Linked DNA regions of Priestia megaterium. The protein of the gene in region 2 interacts with the protein of the main gene of each other region in a pairwise test. Links are inferred from orthologs where the notes say so. Each region holds a gene or a part of one and is shown on either strand. Other genes may lie near its edges.

Region 1 (4,988 bases), 4.3 Mb from region 2 along the record:
GGTAAGAGTGTTTAATTTTTTAGATAGCATTTTAGGGAACGTATTGAAGCCCTATATGAAGCAGGATTACATACCTGGTATTGGAATCTTAGCGACTCTTGTTTTAATTACGTTATTAGGGTGGTTATCTACTCGTTTTTTTACGGGGAAAATTATTAACTTAATTGACCGGTTGTTAGAAAGAATACCGCTTGTTAAAACGCTATATACCGTCATTAAAGATACGTTTCAATCTTTTCTTGGAGAGAAAAAGTCCTTTTCAAAAGTAGTTTTAGTGACGATGCCCGGCACGTCAATGAAAGTCATAGGGTTTGTGACCTCTGAAGAAGTAGAAGAGGTGATTCACTCGTTAAAAGACCATTTCGCCGTCTATGTTCCACAAACTTTTCAAGTAGCTGGTTTTACTTTTTTGATTCCAAAAGAAGAAATTGAATGGTTAGATATTAAGCCGGAAGAAGCAATGAAGTTCGTGTTATCTGGGGGAGTATCTAGTTCAAAAGCAGAAAAATAACAGAAGGCTTGTTGAAGCCTTCTGTTATTTTTGTTGGAGTAAGGCTGTTAAAAGATTAAGCGGTTCTTCCAACGATTTAAGTTCCGTTAAATTTCCAACCATGCCTTTTACAATAGCAGCGGTAGGCTTATCTTTTTTTAGCTCCGTTTGTAAAATGTGAAAGCTGTCTGCGTACTCATCAGAAATATGATCGCTGGTGTCTAGCAGATGTTTAATTTCCTCAAGAGCTTGTTTTACCTGCTCATTTTTACTTAGAAAAGTCGTTCGTTCCTTTCCGTATATATCTTCACCAAAAGAAGCGGGAATAAGGGGACGAGGTTTTCTAGCTAATAAATCTTCTACTAACACATCAACTCGGTCCATTATGTACTGTGCTACTTCTTTAAAGGTAAGCTCGAATTGATTGAAGATAATAATTTCTAAAAAGGAATGATGAATACCTTCAATCATTTTCGTTAAATCCGAGATATAAGGAGTTACGTCTTCTCCATATACGCTAACGAGGCTTTTGCGATGAAAGTAAAACGTTTCTCGTTGCATTTTATGAACAAAGGTCTCCACTTCTTTGTTAAATGGAATAGATTTTTCACGAATTTGCATGATAATAAAATCTCTGTGCTCCGTAATAAATTCATAGAAATAGATGAGCTGATTCATATAGCGGTTGCGGGCATCGTTTACTTCCTCGTCGAGAGCATAAACAGAGCTAAAGAGCTTTTCATAGTAAAAGTTTAGAATTGATAATAGAAGTGCATCCTTAGATTTGAAGTGCAGGTAAAATGCACCTTTTGAAATGTTGCATTCATCTACAATTTCTTGCACAGAGGTAGCATTAAATCCTTTTTTGGCAAAAAGCTTAATCGAAGCTTCAATTATTCTCTTTTCTTTTTCTTTCATGTATTCTACCTCCTTTATTGAACAATTTAGCCATTCATTTCGTTAGATAATAGTATCATACACTAAAAAAGATAAAGGTATATATCAAAGTTAAAACCGGGAGTCAGTTCCTTTAAAAAACGATTTATCGTAAATATGTCTTTATTATGAACATGTTAGGAGAGAGCCTGCTTAGGGTTGACACTGACCGGTTAGTCATTTATATTTTAAGTTGTTGTGACCGATCAGTCAATTTTATTAGTATACATATATTTGAAGGAGGATATGCATTGGGGAAGTTTATTAAATTTTCATTGAAAAATAAATTTGCAGTATGGCTGTTAACACTCTTTGTCATTATTGCAGGGCTGTATTCAGGGTTTAATATGAAACTAGAGACCATTCCTGATATTTCAACGCCTGTTGTAACAGTCACTGCAACTTATCCGGGAGCCACTCCGGAACAAGTGGCAGATAAGGTGAGTAAGCCGATTGAACAAAAGCTTCAGGGACTGAGCGGCGTTGAGACAGTTAGCTCATCTTCTTATGAAAATATGGCTACTATTCAAGTTGAATATAGCTTTAGTAAAGATATGGAGAAGGCAGAAGACGAAGTTAGACGAGCTCTTTCAAACGTAGATCTGCCAGATGATGTAGAGGAACCAAATGTTTCAAGACAAAGCATTAGTGATTTTCCGATTATTTCATTAAGCGTTTCAGATGATAAAAAATCATTAGAAGAATTAACGAAGTATGTAAAAAATACCGTTGTTCCACAAGTTGAAAAAGTGCAAGGGATTTCTTCGGTCAGTGTGTCAGGAGAACAAGTTGAAGAAGCAGAACTTGTATTCAAACAAGACAAGCTCAAGCAGCTGGGACTCGATGAAGATACGGTGAAAAAGCTTATCCAAGCATCTGATGCAAAAGTGCCGGCTGGTACGTATACGATGGATGGATCTCAAAAATCTGTTGTGGTAGACGGAAAGATGACAGCAGAAAAAGATTTGGAAAACTTAGAGATTCCAGCTGTTCCTAGTCAAGGAGCTGCTCAAGATCAGCAACAAGGAATGAGCCAGCAGCAGACACAAGGAGCCGTGCAGCAGGCGCCGTCCGCAGCTTCTATTCCAACTGTGAAATTAAAAGAAATTGCGGATATTAAAGTGACGGGGAAAGCAGAATCTATTTCTCGCACGAACGGAAAACCTTCAATTGCTGTACAAGTTGTCAAAGCGAAGGATGCGAACACAGTAAATGTTGTAAATGATATTAAAGAAAAAATGAATAGCCTAGAAAAGAAAAATAAAGACCTTCACGTTGACAATATTTTTGATCAAGGTAAACCGATTGAAGATTCTGTTCATACGATGCTAAATAAAGCTATTATCGGTGCGGTCTTTGCGGTTATTATTATTCTTTTATTTTTACGTGATATTCGTTCAACGATTATTGCCGTTATTTCGATTCCGCTTTCGTTATTAATCGCCATTTTAGCGCTCAAATCAATGGATATCTCTTTAAATATTATGACGCTTGGAGCGATGACTGTAGCCATCGGAAGGGTTGTAGATGATTCCATTGTCGTTATTGAAAATATTTACCGCCGCATGGCTTATCAGGAAGAAAAGCTTAAAGGAAAAGATTTAATTGTCGCGGCGACGAAAGAGATGTTTGTTCCAATTTTCTCTTCTACAATCGTAACCGTGGCCGTATTCTTACCGTTAGGTCTAGTAGAAGGACCGGTAGGAGAGCTATTCTTACCGTTTGCGTTAACCGTTGTTTTTGCACTGTTAGCATCACTGCTAGTAGCGGTAACACTCGTGCCAATGCTTGCTCATTCGTTATTTAAAACAAATGTAAAAGTAAAAGAAGAAAAACCAAGCAAACTAGCGCACGGATATAAGCGAATTTTGAACTGGACGCTAAACCATAAGCTTATTTCCTTTGGGTTAGCCGTACTACTGTTAGTAGGAAGTTTATTCTTAGTTCCTTCTATTGGCGTGAGCTTCTTATCATCCGATCAAGAAAAAACGCTGACGCTTACGTATACACCGAAAGCCGGACAGTCTCAAAGCGACGTAGAAAAAGCAGCAAATCGCGCAGAAGCGTACTTGATGAAGCGAGATGGTGTCAAAACGGTTCAGTATTCGTTCGGTGAAGGTAACTCTTTTAATCCGGGAAGCAAAAATAACGTTTTAACATTTGTGCAATATGACGAGGATACACAAAACTTTGATAAAGAGCAGGATAAAGTATTAAAAGCTCTTAATAAACAAGCGAATCAAGGTGAATGGGGCTCAATGAATACGGCGTCTAGCGGCAGCAATAATTCATTAAACGTCCTTATTTACGGAGATAGCTTAGATGAAATCAAACCTTATGCTGATAAAGTTCAGCATGTTTTAGAAAAGCATAAAGAACTGAAAAATGTCGATTCTACGCTTTCAGATACGTTTGATGAATATACGCTAGTACCGAATCAAAAGAAAGCCGCTGAACTGGGCTTGTCTGCTAGTCAAATCGGCATGCAAATTTCGAACCTTGGACAGCGTGAAGTATTAACGACTATCCAAAAAGACGGAAACGAAATTAACGTATACCTTCCAAAAGAAAAAGAGGATTTCTCTACTTTTGCCGAACTTTCAAGCACAAAAGTGACCTCTCAAACTGGACAGGAAGTTACATTAAATGAAGTTGTCGATATTAAAAAGGGTAAAACATCGAATACGGTAACTCGCCGTGATAATAAAATTTATGCAGAGGTAAGTGCCGATATTAAGAGTGACGATGTAGGCGGCGTTTCTTCTAACGTCCAAAAAGAAGTGAAGAAAATTGATTTGCCAAGTGATATGGATATTAACTTTGGCGGAGCATCAGAGCAAATTAATGACTCATTTAGTCAATTAGGAATTGCTATGCTCGCAGCCATCGGTATCGTGTACTTCGTACTAGTACTGACATTTGGTGGAGGGCTAGCACCATTTGCTATCTTATTCTCACTTCCATTTACACTCATCGGTGCACTAGTGGCGCTTTTAATCTCTGGAGAAACGATCAGCATTTCTTCGATGATTGGAGCTCTTATGCTGATTGGAATTGTGGTAACAAATGCAATTGTGCTGATTGACCGCGTGATTCATAAAGAGCAAGAGGGTCTGTCGACGCGTGAAGCGTTACTAGAAGCTGGAATGACACGTCTTCGCCCGATCTTAATGACAGCTATTGCAACGATTGGTGCACTGCTTCCATTAGCTTTTGGATTTGAAGGTGGAGGCCTTATTTCAAAAGGGCTAGGGGTTACGGTAATCGGAGGACTAACAAGTTCTACGCTGCTTACGCTCATTATCGTTCCAATTGTCTATGAGTTTTTTATGAAGTTTAAGCGCAAAAAAGTAAAAAAATAGAAGCAAAACAAATTTCCGCTTTTGAGGTGAATAGCGATGAAGTCAATTGATAAACTAATGAAACAGCTGATTCAACAAGGAATTAAAGCAAAGAAAGTAACGATTGATAAATCAAAGCGCCAGCAGTGGATGTCCATGTCATTGCCTAAAACGGCATGGCAGCATTCAAAATAAAAAAAGAGCTGACTTAGAGTCAGCTC
Region 2 (5,598 bases):
CCAAATGGTTAAAGAATTTGAAGAAGCGGCTTACAAGCTGAAAAAAGGTGCAGTAAGTAAACCAATCAAAACAGAATACGGCTACCATATCATTAAACTAGTCGATAAAAAGAAAGTAGAATCGTTTGAGAAAAAGAAACCTGAACTTGAGCAGCAAATCAAACGTTCAAAAGTAGATCAAGCAGAAGCGAACAAGAAGATTCAAAAAGAACTTGATAAAGCAAAAGTGGAAGTCAAAGATAAAAATGTAAAACCAATTTTCGAGGAAGGTGCAACAGATAGTCAATCTGGCGTAGAAACTCCTCAACAGTAATGCTAAGAGCCTGTCACTCATGTGACAGGCTCTTTTATATAATCAGATGGAATCGCTGTTGCGTCTTTCTTTTTCCACTTGCATTCTTTCGATGAAGACTTGTCCCTCTTTTTCAATAAACGAATCATCCACTTGCTTATCATGTTGTGCAGCACGAATCGCCATAAATCCACTAAAGAAAATGCCTGCTACAACTAAATAAATCCAAATTGGTAGTGTCACCATATATTGATCCCCCATCACAGTTATTTACAACCACTATATGCGAAGGAAGAAAGACTTATACCTTTTTAATCAATCGTTGGTTTATAAAATGAGCGATTATCAAGTGCAAAAATACGCTCTGTAAACTCACCGGGCTTCACTTTTGTTAATGCTCGATCAAGCATATTCATTTTAGCGTCTACATTGTCAATCAAATGAAGCATCTCAGCCTCTTTAATTAACGGCTTTTTCGGACTTCCCCACTCTTCCTTACCGTGATGCGATAATACAAGGTGCTGAAGAAGCATAACCTCTTCTCCTTCAATCGCTAATTCTTCTGCCGCTTTTCCAATTTCATTCACCATAATCGAAATATGGCCAAGCAAGTTCCCTTCGACTGTGTATATCGTCGAAACAGGACCTGAAAGTTCAAATACTTTGCCAAGGTCATGAAGAATAACTCCAGCGTACAGCAAGTCGCGGTTTAAGCTTGGATAAAGGGTTGAAAATGACTCAGCCAGCTTCAGCATAGACACCACATGGTAGGCAAGTCCCGATACAAACTCATGGTGATTTTTAGTTGCTGCCGGATATTCTAGAAATTCCGTTTGATATTTTTTAAACAAATGGCGAGTAATGCGCTGGACATTCGAATTTTTCATTTCAAATATACTCTTTGTAATATGTTCGACCATTTCTTCTTGAGATAAAGGTGCCACTTCTAAAAAATCAGATGTGCGCACTCCGTCTTGGGGCTGTGCAGGACGAATGTTGCGTATTTTCAGCTGGTTGCGCCCGCGGTAATTCATTACTTCTCCAGCAGCTCGCACAATCTTTTGAGCAGCATAATTTTCCTCGTCATCTGGGGATGCATCCCACAGCTTGGCTTCAATATCACCTGTTTTATCTTGTAGGATTACCGTTAAAAATGGCTTTCCATTGCTTGCAATTCCTCTCGTTGAGGATTTAATTAAAAAATAAAGATCAACTTGCTCTCCTACTTCGTATTGAGCAATTCCTTTTGTCATGACCTTTTCCTCCTTACCACTTCATTCTATGTATTTGATAACGAAGCTCTTATCGCTTCGTCCGCTTATTTACAGCTCTTTACATCTCATTTTACCATCGCTTGGCACCGAATGCACGGGTAGACCCTTTTTCATAAAAGAATCCGGGACAGAAGTATTTGAGCTGAAATGAAAAACGAACCATTGATCATAATTTTTGATTAGTGGTTCGTTTTTTTTGTTATGGTGAACGTAGGCTTCATCTGTTTCGTTACTTCTAGCAGTTGATTGGAGGGCTAGACGAAGACTCCTGCGGGAAAAGCGGAAGGGATGAGACCCCACAGGAGCGAAAGCGACGAGAAGACTCATCGGCCGCCCGCGGAAAGCGAAGTCTTGCACGGAAATCAACTGCGGTGTCACAAGCGGTTCAGCTTATGTATCCCATTTGTTCATCTTTAGATTGGATTAATTTAGTTATGTCTCAACCTCACTGCTTTATGTTTCTTTTTTCGTTAACTGCAGCGCCTTTTTAATATCTTTAAAAGAGGTAGATTGACCATACATAAGGACTCCTCCTTTATACACACGGGCACCAAATATAGCTAAAGCAGTAATCGTCACAACTAAAATCCCTATCGATACACTCACTTCCCACACAGGAACATTTAACATACCTACACGCAAAAACATAATCATCGGAGCAAAAAACGGGATAAAAGATGTGACCGTAATGATTGTGGTTTCAGGATCACCAAGTCCAAACATAGCAATTAAAAAAGCGGCCACAATCACAAGGGTCATGGGCGTAATCATTTGCTGTACATCTTCAATACGGCTCACAAGAGAACCTAAAAAAGCCGCGAGCGTAGCAAAAAGAAAGTACCCCAATATGAAAAAGACAAATGCATACACGAATGTAGTCAGCGGAACATCATTAAATCCGAGATAAGAAAAGATACCGTTATGATTTGTTTCCACACTGGCCTTTAACGATGTGTAGCCCACGCTCAGTATCACTGCAAGCTGCGTTAAGCTGAGCAGGGCAATTCCAATGATTTTAGCAAACATTTGTGTAATAGGTGATACGCTCGATACAAGGATCTCCATAACGCGGGATGATTTTTCAGTAGCTACTTCCATCGCAATCATGCTCCCATACATGATAACGGCAAAATAAATAACAAACAGCAGCACATACACAAGACCTCTTGCTTGATTTAGCTCTTGTTCTGTTTTGGCATTTTCAACTAACGCTTCCTTTTTGAATGAGACAGGGCTGTAAAGCTGATCAATCTGCTTTTCTTCTAACCCAATTTTTACTGTAGCCATAGCCACTTTTGTTTGCTGTACCGCCTGTTCTAAGGTAGAAGAAAGGTTTGATTCGGCCAAAGAGTTAGCTTTGTACACAGCTTGGGGCAACTGCTTATCGTTTAAAGATAAAAGTAAATAGCTATCGAGCTGCCCGCTTTTTACCGCTTGCTTTGCCTTAGACTCAGACGTAAATTCTTTTAAATGAATGTCTTTATCCATAGCATTTACATTTTGTTTGAACAAAGTATATACGCTTTCCACTTCATAGATGACACCCACATTTGTTCCATTATCGTCTGAATTAAAAACGTCGATAATTTTCTCCATATTTGTAAGAGCAACTAGAATAATAGCAGTAATAATCGTCGTAATAATAAAAGATTTTGTTTTTAATTTATTAAGATATGTATGAAAGACAATGACCCAAAATTTATTCATAGGAAGCACCTACCTTTTCAATGAAAATATCATTTAATGAAGGCTCTTCCACTGCGAATTTAGATACAAATGAAAAGTGTTTAAGTTCTTGAAAAATGAGTTGTGATACGGATTCATGTTGGATTTGAACATTCATGCCCTCAACCGTTTTTTTTACCTTTACAACGCCTTCAAGCTCTGTAATTCTCTCAAACGGACCTTTTCCGTGTACAATGACGTTTTTCTTTCCAAATGAACGTTTGATCTCCGGCAGCCTTCCATACACAACAGGCGTGCCATGATGCATAATACATAAATATTCACAAAGTTCTTCCACATGTTCCATTCGATGACTTGAAAAAACAATCGTCGTTCCGCGTTTTTTTAAATCAAGCACCGCTTCTTTTAATACCTCTACATTTACAGGATCCAAGCCGCTAAAAGGTTCGTCTAAAATAAGCAGCTCGGGTCGATGAATAACGGAGGCAATAAATTGAATTTTTTGCTGATTTCCTTTGGATAGCTCTTCTACTTTTTTGGAAGCATATTGAGGAATATTAAATCGAGATAACCAGTGCTCCATTTCTTGCAGCACGTTAGCTTTTTTCATTCCGCGCAACCGTCCAAGGTACACAAGCTGATCTTTGACTTTTAATTTCGGATATAATCCCCTTTCTTCTGGAAGGTAGCCAACTAGATGACTTCTACTGTAAGTTAAAGATTTATCATTCCATTGGATGTGACCTGAGGTTGGTTCAATGAGCCCTAAAATCATTCGAAACGTTGTCGTTTTGCCAGCACCGTTTGCACCTAAAAAACCAAACACTTCGCCTTTTGGAATTTGCAAGGATAGCTCATTTACAGCTGTAAATTCACCGTACCTTTTTGAAACTTCACGGATAGAAAGAGACATTTAATTCCTCCTTTGTAAATAAACCTATGTTTATTGTATGGAAAAAAATGATATCTGTAAACCTTAGCAGGATTTAGGGGAATAGGACGAGAAATATGTTAAATACGCTTACAATTATACTATAAGAGGAGAGTAGATTTTATGAGTACTTACACATTAACCGCTTTTGAAAAGACAGGAGAAAAATTAATAGATGAAAGTTTTGAAGCAGCTTCTGAGACAGAAGCAAAGACTATCGGCACCAAGAAGTTAGAAGAGCTTTCCTATTTAGAAAAAACGCATCGATGCGTTAGCTCCAGCGGAAAACTTGTATTATTTCATCGTTAATACAAAACGCCGGAAAGGTTTGCTTTCCGGCGTTTTATATTACTTTACAGCTTCTTTTAGTTCTTTACCAGCTTTAAATGCTGGTACTTTTGATGCTGGAATTTGCATTTCTTCACCCGTTTGAGGGTTACGGCCTGTACGAGCAGCACGCTCGCGTACTTCAAATGTACCGAAGCCGATTAACTGAATTTTTTCACCTTCACCTAGCGTTGATGAAATTGTTTCTAGTAATGCGTCAACTGCTTTAGATGCATCTGCTTTTGTTAACTCTGATTTTGTTGCCACTGCGTTTACTAAATCTGTTTTGTTCATTTCCAATCACCTCATTAGTTTCTACATTATCTTGTGTTACCACTGTTTTGCAACTTTTAAACATGCTCTATCAATATGATAGACAAAAATATTGGCTTTTAAACTAGTTCACTTAATTTTCGGAAATATCTTTTTCACTTTGATTAAAAACAGGCGCTCGCTTTTCCAGAAACGCACGTACACCTTCCTTATGATCCGAACTTTGGCTCATAGCAAACTGACTTCTTTTTTCAAGCGCAAGCACTTGCTTTAATTGTGAAACAGATGTCTCCACATAAATTCGCTTTGTTTCCTTCAAAGCCCGTGAAGGTTTTTTTAGCCAATATGAGAGATAATCTTCTACATGCTTCGCCAAATCTCCTTCTTTTATTTCATCAATTATGCCAAATTGATGAGCTTCCTCTGCTTTTAATGTCTTTCCTTCCCAAATCAGCTGTTTTGCACGATGAGCACCGATGCGCTTTTCTAGTAAAAAGTGACCGCCTCCGTCTGGAATTAGAGCAATGCCGATAAAGTTCATGGCAATTTTTGTGTGTCTTTCTGCAATAATATAATCAGAAGCAAGCGCGATGCTGAGCCCTAGCCCTGCTGCCGCACCGTGCAGTACACTTATCGTCATTTGAGGCAGGCTGTATAAAGTCAGCACGGCTTCATTAATCAAATCCATTACCTGCTCAAAACGTTTTGATTGTGAAGGTGACATCATCATATTAATATCTCCGCCTGCTGAAAATACTTTTCCGTTTCCCTTTACTATTAAAAAATCTGCTTCGCTTTCTTCGACAACTTTTAAA

The links. Proteins that work in one complex are often made in the same cells at the same time.
Region 1: the proteins of LIS78_RS02950 (region 2) and LIS78_RS25390 interact in binary tests that used the Bacillus subtilis proteins (3 or more experiments, as listed by UniProt). The link is inferred for Priestia megaterium from one-to-one orthologs.

The regions. Positions count from the first base shown.
Region 1 is NZ_CP085442.1:4,875,868-4,880,855, reverse strand. What follows is about bases 1,300-4,988. They hold LIS78_RS25390 (efflux RND transporter permease subunit), read left to right. Parts: upstream 1,300-1,677; coding sequence 1,678-4,788; downstream 4,789-4,988. Other genes in these bases: LIS78_RS25385 (hypothetical protein), read left to right, coding at 4,825-4,962; LIS78_RS25395 (TetR/AcrR family transcriptional regulator), read right to left, coding at 1,300-1,408. In the rest of the region: LIS78_RS25400 (DUF502 domain-containing protein), read left to right, coding at 1-511; more of LIS78_RS25395, read right to left, coding at 536-1,299. UniProt on the Bacillus subtilis protein: Required for self-resistance to surfactin, an antimicrobial lipopeptide surfactant produced by B.subtilis. Also required for swarming motility.
Region 2 is NZ_CP085442.1:549,496-555,093, reverse strand. Bases 1,147-4,146 are described here. They hold LIS78_RS02950 (ABC transporter permease), read right to left. Parts: upstream 3,274-4,146; coding sequence 2,020-3,273; downstream 1,147-2,019. Other genes in these bases: LIS78_RS02945 (ABC transporter ATP-binding protein), read right to left, coding at 3,266-4,146; LIS78_RS02955 (hypothetical protein), read left to right, coding at 1,809-2,057; yhaM (3'-5' exoribonuclease YhaM), read right to left, coding at 1,147-1,545. Outside these bases: LIS78_RS02970 (peptidylprolyl isomerase), read left to right, coding at 1-313; LIS78_RS02965 (sporulation YhaL family protein), read right to left, coding at 356-538; more of yhaM, read right to left, coding at 604-1,146; more of LIS78_RS02945, read right to left, coding at 4,147-4,165; LIS78_RS02940 (YhzD family protein), read left to right, coding at 4,307-4,492; LIS78_RS02935 (HU family DNA-binding protein), read right to left, coding at 4,532-4,804; LIS78_RS02930 (enoyl-CoA hydratase), read right to left, coding at 4,917-5,598.